Regions from separate parts of the Pseudomonas sp. MDT1-16 genome, predicted to be linked through region 2. Evidence: predicted binding sites of a transcription regulator. Region 2 holds the regulator's gene; the other holds the start of a gene.
The links. The regulator sigma-54, encoded in region 2, starts transcription at its own class of promoters, with help from an activator protein. The targets are predictions, from matches to a motif close to ANTGGCATNNANNTTGCTNT.
Positions count from the first base shown of each region.

Region 1: ACYZT3_RS20585 (flagellar basal body rod protein FlgF) is a predicted target of sigma-54. The motif match lies at 1,906-1,925, and genes of this name have one in related genera.

Region 1 is NZ_CM142717.1:4,487,284-4,493,059, forward strand. It holds gene flgH (flagellar basal body L-ring protein FlgH) at 1-227, opposite strand, end outside; gene flgG (flagellar basal-body rod protein FlgG) at 280-1,065, opposite strand; gene ACYZT3_RS20585 (flagellar basal body rod protein FlgF) at 1,111-1,851, opposite strand; gene ACYZT3_RS20590 (sigma-54-dependent transcriptional regulator) at 2,219-3,784, opposite strand; gene phhA (phenylalanine 4-monooxygenase) at 4,065-4,856, shown strand; gene ACYZT3_RS20600 (4a-hydroxytetrahydrobiopterin dehydratase) at 4,974-5,330, shown strand; gene ACYZT3_RS20605 (amino acid aminotransferase) at 5,330-5,776, shown strand, end outside.
Region 2 is NZ_CM142717.1:1,242,974-1,248,749, reverse strand. It holds gene lptB (LPS export ABC transporter ATP-binding protein) at 1-457, shown strand, start outside; gene ACYZT3_RS05510 (RNA polymerase factor sigma-54) at 641-2,134, shown strand; gene hpf (ribosome hibernation-promoting factor, HPF/YfiA family) at 2,208-2,516, shown strand; gene ptsN (PTS IIA-like nitrogen regulatory protein PtsN) at 2,529-2,993, shown strand; gene rapZ (RNase adapter RapZ) at 2,996-3,853, shown strand; gene ACYZT3_RS05490 (HPr family phosphocarrier protein) at 3,869-4,144, shown strand; gene ACYZT3_RS05485 (ZIP family metal transporter) at 4,153-5,046, opposite strand; gene ACYZT3_RS05480 (superoxide dismutase) at 5,077-5,688, opposite strand; gene ACYZT3_RS05475 (hypothetical protein) at 5,691-5,776, opposite strand, start outside.

The DNA.
Region 1 (5,776 bases), 3.0 Mb from region 2:
TTCAGGGTGATGGTGATGATGTCACCGACCCGGAACGCCTTGCGGTCGCTGTACAGGTTCTGTTCGAAACCGGCCTGGTAGATCGAGCCGTTATTGGCGGCAGCCGGCAACGGTGTGCGCGGCAACACCGGGGCGTAGTAAGGGTCATTGGGCTTGGGCGGTGGGGCAACGCAGCCCGCGAGCACGACGGCCCCACTCAGTGCCAGAACAGATACAAAGCGATTCATGACCCTACCTCACGGTGTTGCAGGCGACCTCATGGCCGCCTCATAGACTTGATTACAGATTCTGCGTTACGAACGAGAGCATCTGGTCGGCGGTCGAGATCACCTTGGAGTTCATCTCGTAAGCGCGCTGAGTGGTGATCATGTTGACCATCTCCTCAACGGTGCTGACGTTGGACGTTTCCAGGGTGTTCTGCAGCGTGGTGCCGAAACCGGCCAGACCCGGGGTACCGACTTGCGGCGCGCCGCTGGCAGCGGTTTCCAGGAACAGGTTGTTGCCCACGGCCTGCAGACCGGCCGGGTTGATGAAGTCGGCGGTTTGCAGGTTGCCGATCACCTGGGATGCCGGGTTGCCGGTAACGGTGATGGACACGGTGCCGTCGCGACCGACCGTGAAGGTCTGGGCATCGTTGGGGATGACAATGGCCGGTTCCAGGGCAAAGCCGCTGGCGTTGACGATCTGACCGTTGGAATCCAGGTGGAACGTACCGTCACGGGTGTAGGACGTGGTGCCGTCCGGCTGCAGAATCTGGAAGAAACCGCGACCGTCGATGGCCATGTCCAACGGCTGCTCGGTGGTTTGCAGGCTGCCGGCGGTGAAGTTTTTCTGGGTGCCGACGATGCGCACACCGGTACCCAATTGCAGACCCGACGGCAGTTCACTGTCCTGGGTCGACTGGGCGCCTGGCTGGCGCTTGATCTGGTAGAGCAAGTCCTGGAACTCGGCACGGTCACGTTTGAAACCCGTGGTCGACACGTTGGCCAGGTTGTTGGAAATGGTCGTCAGGTTGGTGTCCTGGGCGGACAGACCTGTTTTGGCAACCCATAGAGCCGGAAGCATTCGATTCTCCTCGTGCGCCTGTTTTACGGCGCGACGTTCTGATAATTAGCTGATCTGCAAGACCCGAGCCATGGCCTGGTCATCGTCTTTGGCGGTGTTCATCATTTTGATGTGCAGCTCGAACTGCTTAGCCAGGGCCAACACCGAGGTCATTTCTTCCACGGCATTGACGTTGCTCGACTCGAGAAAACCGGACACCAGCTTGACGTTGGCATCGGCTTGCGCCGGCTTGCCGTCCTTGGTGTGGATCGAACCGTCCAGGCCTTTGGTCATGTTCTTGAAGTCAGGGTTGACCAGTTTGATGCGGTCGACTTCGGCCATCACGCGAGGACCTTCGCCCATCGCACGAATGCTGATGGTGCCGTCCTCGCCCACTTCGATTTGCTGCTCGGGCGGCACGGCAATCGGCCCGCCGTTGCCCATCACCGGCATACCATTGCCGGCCCGCAGCACGCCCAGGGCGTCGACGTTCAGGCTGCCGGTGCGCACGTAGCTTTCGCCGCCGTCAGGGTTCTGCACGGCGATCCATCCGCGGCCTTGCACGGCGACATCGAGGTCGCGACCGGTTTCCACCAGCGCGCCAGGGGAGAAGTCGGTGGCCGGACGCTCGGACAAGGCAAACGCACGCGCCGGAAAGCTGTCACCAAACACCGGCATCGAACGAGCCTGCTCCAGGTCTTTCTGGAAACCGTTGGTAGAGATGTTCGCCAGGTTGTTCGCATGAGCCTTCTGCGCCAGTGCATTCTGGCTGGCGCCGGTCATTGCCACATAAAGGTACTTGTCCACACTCTTTCCTCTGCATGCCGGACGTTTGCCGCCCACTGCTGTACTGCTGAGCGATAAGCAATTTGCAGACCAACTTTTTTCTGGCGGTGCGGGGACCGGCAAACAAAGGGGTTGAGGGGTCCAGAGGGGAAACGGGGATTGTGTCGAAGACGAAAAACCGGCGGTGTTATGCCGCTTGCGGCAAGTGCCGACCTCTTCGGCTAAACACCGTCCCTGTAGTAGCTGTCGAGCACCGCGAGGCTGCTTTCGGCTGCGAAGCAGTCGTGAATCCTGTGCTCGCGTCCATCCAGAAACACCACAGTGTCTGAATTAACGACTGCTTCGCAGCCGAACGCAGCCTCGCAGGCTCGACAGCGGCTACAGGGACCTAGGTGTTGCCGGGTTCTTTGCCAACCTCGTATTCACGCAGTTTATTGGCAATGGTGGTGTGCGAAACCCCCAACCGCTTGCCCAGTTGCCGACTGCTCGGATGCTCGGAGTACAAGCGCTCAAGCACCGCTTTCTCGAAGCGCCCGACAATCTCGTCCAACCCGCCCTCGAGTGAGAAATCGCCAAGTGGCTGACGCACGCCGTAATCCGGCAGGCGAATATGTTCGGCCTTGACGGTCCCGCCCTCGCACAACGAAACCGCCTGGAACAACACATTTTCCAATTGCCGAACATTGCCCGGCCAGTGGTAATGACTGAGCCGATCCATCGCCGCCGGCGCCAGTTTTGGCAGTGGGCAACCGATCTGCCGACTGGCCTGATCGAGGAAGTGCTCCACCAGTGGCGTCAAACCATCGAGGCATTCGCGCAGTGGCGGGATGTGCAGAGAAAGCACGTTCAAACGGTGATACAAATCCTGGCGAAACTCACCGCGCGCGCACAATTCGGACAGGTCGACCTGCGTTGCGCAGATCACCCGCACATCCAGATAAACCTCTTCATCGCTGCCCACACGACGGAAGCAACCGTCCTGCAGGAAACGCAGCAATTTCACCTGCAAACGCGGGCTCATTTCCCCGACGCCATCGAGAAACAGCGTACCGCCCGCTGTCAGTTCCAGCAGCCCGAGTTTGCCTTCTGCCCGCGCCCCTTCGAAAGCACCGGGGCCGTAGCCGAACAGCTCCGTCTCAGCCATGGATTCCGGCAAACCGGCGCAGTTGAGCGCCATCAAGGGTGACTGCCCCCGCGGACTCGCCAGGTGGCAGGCTCGCGCCAGCAACTCTTTACCGGTACCGGTTTCACCTTCTATCAATAGCGGCGCATCCAGCGGCGCCATGCGCCGGGCTTCACGCACCACGGCGGCCATCACCTTCGAGCTTTGGAAAATGCTGTCGAAACCGCGCAGCTCCTGCTTGCGCACGTTATAGATGCGCTCACCGACCCGGTCGGCGCGGTGCAGCGTGAGTACCGCGCCAGCCATGGCTTCGCTGTCGTCATGTTCCGATTGCAGTGGCGCGATATCAGCGAGAAACACGTCGCCCTTGACCTTCACCCGCAGCCCGTTGATCCGCGACTTATTGGCGCGCACCAGTTCCGGCAAGTCGAAATCTTCGGCGTAACGCGACAGCGGAATCCCCGGCACCTCATCCACCCGCACCCCGAGCAACTGCGCCGCTGCGCGGTTGGCCGCGACGATCGAGCCGCCCATGTCGATCGACAGCACCGGAAATTCCAATGCGCCGAGCAAGGCATTGAGCTCCATGTGCCGACGCTCGCTGGGCATCAGACCTACACGCTTGACGCCAAAAACCCCCGCAATCGATTCAAATTTCGGGCGCAAAGCCTGGAACTGAATGTTGATCAGGTTCGGGCAATGCAGGTAGATGGCATTGCCATGCTCACCGCCGACCTCGCCGCGTGCGACGTTGATCCCGTATTCCACCAGCAGGTTAAGAATGTCGCGCAGGATGCCGATGCGGTTCTGGCAGTGAACTTTGATACGCATATAAAGGCCCGAAACAGGAGTGATCGAGGGCCTGAGCCGAGAATTTTCTGCGCAGGCGCCAACTTAGTCGTCAAGATTATGTGACACCTGTGCGCTGTTTCAAACCCGAAAATCTCAGTAGCTGCGCGATAGGCGCCAATCCGTAACGAATACTTTACGAAAATAGGCGAATTCTCCTACACAGAATGCCGATCACCTGCTGCAACGCCGCACACCTTGGAGTATTTCTAAGTCCATAGCAGGACATAACAAGAACGAAATCCCCTAGCAGGAGAGCAGCATGAAGCAGACGCAATACGTGGCTCGCGAGCCCGATGCGCAAGGTTTTATCGACTACCCCGCCGAAGAACACGCGGTGTGGAACACGCTGATTACTCGCCAACTGAAAGTGATCGAAGGGCGTGCGTGCCAGGAATACCTGGACGGTATCGAAAAACTCGGTCTGCCCCACGACCGCATTCCTCAACTCGGTGAGATCAACAAGGTTCTCGGCGAAACCACCGGCTGGCAGGTTGCCCGGGTACCCGCACTGATCCCCTTCCAGACCTTTTTCGAATTGCTCGCCAACAAGCAGTTTCCGGTAGCGACGTTTATTCGTACCCGCGAAGAGCTGGATTACCTGCAAGAGCCGGACATTTTCCACGAGATTTTTGGCCACTGTCCGCTGCTGACCAACCCTTGGTTCGCCGAATTTACCCACACCTACGGCAAACTTGGCCTACAGGCTTCCAAGGAAGAACGCGTGTACCTGGCGCGTCTGTACTGGATGACCATCGAGTTCGGCCTGGTCAACACGCCAGAAGGCCTGCGCATCTACGGCGGCGGCATTCTCTCCTCGCCGAAAGAAACCGTTTACTGCCTGTCGGACGAACCTGAGCATCAGGCCTTCGATCCGCTGGAGTGCATGCGCACGCCGTACCGCATCGACATTTTGCAGCCGCTGTACTTTGCCCTGCCGAACCTCAAACGCCTGTTCGACCTCGCCCACGAAGACATCATGGGTAGGGTCAAGCAAGGGATGCAGCTGGGTTTGCGCGCACCAAAATTTCCGCCAAAACCAAAAGCTGCGTGATCCGCGACTTTTACGATCAAGTGAGTCTGTCAGGAACCGACGCTTTGCTTTAGCGTGGTGAAACCGCGCGGTTCCGCTGGCGGCCAACCTCTTATCATTCGATTTCAGGAACCCATCATGTCCACATTGAACCAAGCCCACTGCGAAGCCTGCCAAGCCGGCGCTCCTCAGGTCAGCGACGAAGAACTGCCGGTACTGATCAAGCAGATCCCGGACTGGAACATCGAAGTGCGCGACAGCGTGATGCAGCTGGAAAAAGTTTTCCTGTTCAAGAACTTCAAACACGCGCTGGCGTTCACCAACGCCGTCGGTGAAATCTCCGAGGCCGAAGGTCACCACCCAGGCCTGCTCACCGAGTGGGGCAAAGTCACCGTGACCTGGTGGAGCCACTCCATCAAAGGCCTGCATCGCAACGACTTCATCATGGCCGCGCGCACTGACGAAGTGGCCAAGGACGCCGAGGGCCGCAAATAATGCATTTCGACGCCATAGGTCGAGTACCCGGCGACCCGATTCTCGGCCTGATGGAGGCCTATGCGCAGGACCCTAACCCGCGCAAATTCGACCTCGGCGTGGGCGTCTATAAAGATGCCCAGGGCCTGACACCGATTCCCCAGTCGGTGAAGCTCGCCGAGCAACGTCTGGTGGATCGTCAGACCACCAAAACCTACATCGGTGGTCACGGCGAACCGGCGTTCGGCAAGGCCATCATTGAATTGGTTTTGGGTGCCGATTCCCCGCTGATCGCTGAACAACGGGCCGGCGCGACGCAAACGCCGGGTGGCACCGGCGCGCTGCGCTTGAGTGCCGACTTCATCGCCCAGTGCCTGCCGGGTCGTGGCGTGTGGCTGAGCAACCCGACCTGGCCGATTCACGAAACCATCTTCGCGGCGGCTGGAGTCAAGGTCAGTCATTACCCG
Region 2 (5,776 bases):
CCGCAAACTCTCGGTAGCTGACAACATCATGGCAATCCTCGAGACCCGCAAGGAGCTCGACAAGACCGGTCGTCGCAAAGAGCTGGAAAGCCTGCTGCAGGAATTCCACATCAGCCACATCCGCGACAACCTCGGCATGAGTCTGTCCGGGGGTGAACGCCGCCGTGTGGAAATCGCCAGGGCACTGGCCACCAACCCGAAATTCATCCTCCTCGACGAACCATTCGCCGGCGTGGACCCGATTTCGGTGGGCGACATCAAGCAGATCATCTATCACCTCAAGGCCAAGGGCATTGGTGTGCTGATCACTGACCACAACGTTCGTGAAACCCTGGATATCTGCGAAACCGCCTACATCGTCAACGATGGCCAGCTGATAGCTGAAGGTGACTCTGCCACCATCCTGGCCAACGATCTGGTCAAGGAAGTGTACCTGGGCCATGAATTCCGCCTGTAAGCACTAAGGTGCCTGGCTAGTCGACCGAACGCTTGTCTCGATAAAAATGAATACTTTTTTATTGTTACAGCGCTCTAGGCAAACGTTGCAGTTTCAGGCATATAATTTGCTTATGTTTGGCGCTCCGGCGCCCTGTAGTGGATGGCGCATGTGCGCCGGCGAATAAGGTGTTAAGCCCCTGCCATGAAACCATCGCTAGTCTTGAGAATGGGCCAGCAGCTGACGATGACACCGCAGCTGCAACAGGCCATCCGCCTGCTCCAATTGTCGACCCTGGACCTGCAACAGGAAATCCAGGAGGCCCTGGAGTCCAATCCGATGCTCGAACGCCAGGAAGAAGGCGACGACTTCGATAACGCCGACCCCTTGGCCGACAAAGCGGAACAGCCACCCAACGCCGATGTTTCGGAACCCTCCTACCAGGAAACCGCCCCGACGGTGGACAACCTCGAGGAAGGTGACTGGAACGAGCGCATTCCCAACGAGCTGCCTGTCGACACCGCGTGGGAAGACGTCTACCAGACCAGCGCCAGCAGCCTGCCGAGTAACGATGACGACGAGTGGGATTTCACCACCCGTACATCGGCCGGCGAAAGCCTGCAAAGCCACCTGCTGTGGCAACTGAACCTGGCACCGATGTCCGACACTGATCGCCTGATTGCCGTGACCCTGATCGACTGCATCAACAATCAGGGCTACCTGGACGAAACCCTCGAGGAGATTCTCGAAGCCTTCGATCCGGAACTGGACATCGAACTGGACGAAATCGAAGCCGTCCTGCACCGCATCCAGCAATTCGAACCCGCTGGCATCGGCGCCCGCAACCTGGGCGAATGCCTGCTGCTGCAATTGCGTCAGTTGTCCGCCAAGACCCCTTGGCTGGTGGAGGCCAAACGCCTGGTCACCGATTACATCGACCTGCTCGGCAGCCGCGATTACAGCCAGCTGATGCGTCGCATGAAGCTCAAGGAAGATGAACTGCGCCAAGTGATTGAACTGGTCCAGAGCCTCAACCCGCGCCCAGGCTCGCAGATCGAGTCCAGCGAAGCCGAATACGTCGTTCCCGACGTGATCGTACGCAAGGACAACGAGCGCTGGCTGGTGGAACTGAACCAGGAATCCGTGCCACGACTGCGGGTCAATGCTCAATACGCCGGTTTCGTGCGCCGCGCCGACACCAGCGCCGACAACACCTTCATGCGCAATCAGTTGCAAGAGGCCCGCTGGTTCATCAAGAGCCTGCAAAGCCGCAACGAAACCCTGATGAAAGTAGCCACTCAGATCGTCGAGCATCAGCGCGGCTTTCTTGAATACGGTGACGAAGCCATGAAACCGCTGGTCCTGCATGACATCGCCGAAGCGGTGGGCATGCACGAATCGACGATTTCTCGGGTGACCACGCAGAAATTCATGCATACCCCACGGGGCATATATGAACTGAAATACTTTTTCTCCAGTCACGTCAGCACCTCTGAGGGCGGTGAATGCTCGTCTACGGCGATCCGCGCGATCATCAAAAAACTGGTTGCCGCGGAAAATCAGAAAAAGCCGTTGAGTGACAGCAAGATCGCTGGTTTACTGGAGGCACAAGGCATTCAGGTGGCTCGCCGCACCGTCGCCAAGTACCGCGAATCCCTCGGGATCGCGCCTTCGAGCGAACGCAAGCGGTTGATGTAGAGCCACGCCACAGCGTTCCAGTGGCAGGCATTTCTGCCTGCCGCTTTATGCACTGGCAACGAAGGAGAGCTGTATGCAAGTCAACATCAGTGGACACCAACTGGAAGTGACCGAACCTCTTCGCACCTACATCGGCGAAAAACTCGAACGATTAGAGAGGCATTTCGACAAGATCACCAACGTGCAAGTCACGATGACGGTCGAAAAGCTCAAGCAGAAAATCGAAGCCACGCTGCATATTCCCGGCAATGAAGTGGTCGCAAATGCGGAGCATACCGACATGTACGCGGCGATCGACGCACTGACCGACAAGCTGGATAAACAACTCAAAAAGCATAAGGAAAAGACCCAAAGCCTCCTCCAGGGCGCGACCGGTCGTTAACACTCCCAACCCATGATCCGACTTGAAAGCATCCTGACCCCCGGCCGTTCCCTCGTGAACGTGCCGGGCGGCAGTAAAAAGAAAGCCCTCGAGCAAATTGCCAACCTTATCCACCGCGAAGTGCCGGATCTGGCGATGCAGGATGTCTTCGAGAGTCTGGTCGCCCGTGAAAAACTCGGTTCCACCGGTTTTGGCAACGGCATCGCCATCCCTCACTGTCGCCTGAAGGGCTGCAACTCGCCCATCAGTGCCTTGATGCACCTCGACGCCCCCATCGATTTCGACGCCATCGACGGTGCCCCGGTTGACCTGCTGTTCGTTCTGCTGGTCCCGCAAGCTGCCACCGATGCGCACCTGGAGCTACTGCGCCAGATCGCCAGCATGCTCGATCGCAAGGAAGTGCGCGAAAAACTGCGCAGCGCCCCGAGCAATGAAGCCTTGTATCAGGTTGTCCTGGACGAGCAAAACGGTCAGTAATCATGCGCTTGATCATCGTCAGTGGCCGCTCCGGCTCAGGTAAAAGTACCGCGCTCGATGTTCTCGAGGACAACGGCTACTACTGCATCGACAACCTTCCCGCCGGCCTGTTGCCGGAACTGGCCGAACGCGCGTTGATTCACACCGAGCTGGCACAACCGCTGGTTGCCGTATCCATCGATGCGCGTAACTTGCCAAGTCACTTGTCGCGTTTTCCGGAGCTGCTGGAAGAAGTGCGCAGCCGGCATATCCAGTGCGATGTGCTTTATCTGGACGCCGACGAAGAAACCTTGCTCAAACGCTTCTCGGAAACCCGCCGGCGTCACCCTCTGAGCAATGCCAATCGCTCGCTGGCCGAAGCCATCAACGATGAAACCAGCCTGCTCGGGCCGATTGCCGACCTCGCCGATCTCAAAGTAAACACCACCAACCTGAACCTGTATCAGCTGCGCGATACCATCAAGCTGCGCCTGCTGAACCAGCCGGAGCCCGGTACTGCGTTTCTGGTGGAGTCTTTTGGTTTCAAGCGTGGCATGCCGGTGGACGCCGATCTGGTGTTCGACGTGCGTTGCCTGCCCAATCCCTATTGGAAGCCGGAATTGCGCGATCATTCCGGGCTCGATCAACCGGTCGCCGAGTACTTGGCGGCACAGCCGGATGTCGAAGAGATGTTCCAGGACATTTCCACGTACTTGCTCAAATGGCTGCCACGCTTCGCCGCCAGCAACCGTGCTTATGTCACCATTGCCATTGGCTGCACCGGCGGACATCACCGCTCCGTCTACCTGACCGAACGTCTGGGCCAGGCCCTGCAAAAAACCCTGAAGAACGTCCAGGTTCGCCACCGCGACCTCAGCTAAAGGATTCACACCGCGATGCCTGCTCTGGAAATTGAAATCATCAACAAACTGGGTTTGCATGCCCGTGCTTCTGCGAAATTCGTTGGCGTCGCCGGTGAGTTCAAGGATTGCACGATCCGGGTCGGACGTACTCCCGAGTCCATGGTAGACGGAAAAAGCATCATGGCCATGATGATGCTCGCTGCCGGCAAGGGAACAATAATTCACCTGAGCACCGAAGGTGAGCAGGCTGACGAAGCTTTGCAGGCTTTGGTGGATTTGATAAAGGACTACTTCGGCGAAGGTGGTTAAGCACTCGCTTAGGCGAGCGCTGTATCCATCACCATCATCAAGCAAAACCCGATCAGCAACCCAAGACTTGCAAGCTTGTCGTGACCATTGCGGCGCGACTCGGGAATGACTTCAGGGGTGACCACCAGCAACATTGCCCCGGCCGCCAGCGCCAACCCCAAGGGCAACAACAGTTCAGCCAGGCTCACCAGCCAAGCGCACAACAGCGCGAAGACTGGTTCGACCAGACCTGATGCAGCACCGATCAGGAACGCCTTGACCCGCGACATCCCTGCCCCGGCCAATACCAGCGCGATTACCAGACCTTCCGGCACATCCTGCAAGGCGATGCCCATGGCCAAGCTATCAGCGTCGGGCATGCCACCACCCGCCGACACACCAACCGCCATGCCTTCGGGGATGTTGTGGGCGATGATGGCAAACACAAACAACCAGATACGCGGTGGGATCACGGGCCGTTCCAGGGAGCCGACCCACATTTGCGGACTGGCTCCGGAGACCTTTCGATCCACCAGAAACAGCCCGAACGCACCCAGCATGATGCCGAAACTGATCAGTCCGCTGGCCGCCCAAGGCGTCAGCCCCAAGTTTTCAGCGGCGGAGATCCCGGGAACGATCAACGAAAAAGCTGTCGCCGCGAGCATCACCCCGGCCCCGAAGCCAAGCAGTGAATCACTGACTGCCTGGGGCATCCGCCGAATCACCAGCACAGGCACCGCGCCCAAGGCAGTGCCCAAGGCGCAGATCGCTCCGCCTTGCAGGGCGCGCAGCAGTTTCGGCTCAAGGTCCAGCCATGCCAGCCCTTGGGCAACCAATAACGTCATACCCGCCAGCAGTAACAGCGATCCGAATGCGTAACGAAACATTCGTCCACTTCCGATCGCCAGTGTTTCAGTGCCCATAGCCAGCCTTGGATTGTTTTTGTAGAAGTCTTAAACCAGTGCAGACTGATAGCGCGTAGCGACTTCAGGCCAATTGATCACGTTGTAGAACGCGTTGATGTATTCCGGGCGACGGTTCTGATAACGCAGGTAATACGCATGCTCCCAAACATCCAGTCCGAGGATTGGCGTATTACCGTTCATCAACGGGCTGTCCTGATTACCGCTGCTTTCAACGACCAGCCTCTTTTGCGGCGTCACACTGAGCCACGCCCAGCCGCTGCCGAAACGCGTCAACGCGGCTTTGGTGAAGGCTTCCTTGAAACTGTCGATACCGCCGAGCTGTTCCTCAATCGCGCTTGCCAATTCACCTTCAGGTTTGCCGCCGCCGTTGGGCGCCATCACTTCCCAGAACAGCGAATGGTTGGCGTGACCACCGCCCTGATTGACTACTGCCGCACGAAGCTTTTCCGGCAGTTGCTGGATGCTGGCCACCAGTTTTTCCACTGGCCACTCGGCAAACTCGGTGCCTTCAACCGCAGCGTTGAGGTTGTTGATGTAGGTCTGGTGGTGCTTGGTGTAGTGGATTTCCATGGTCTGCGCATCGATGTGCGGTTCCAGGGCGTCGTAGGCGTAAGGCAAGGCAGGCAGGGTAAAAGCCATTTTCAATGAACTCCATGATGAAGAGGCGTAGGCGCTACGGCATCGATATGCAGCAAACGATGGGCGCGTGGATACTCGCCGTGTTCGC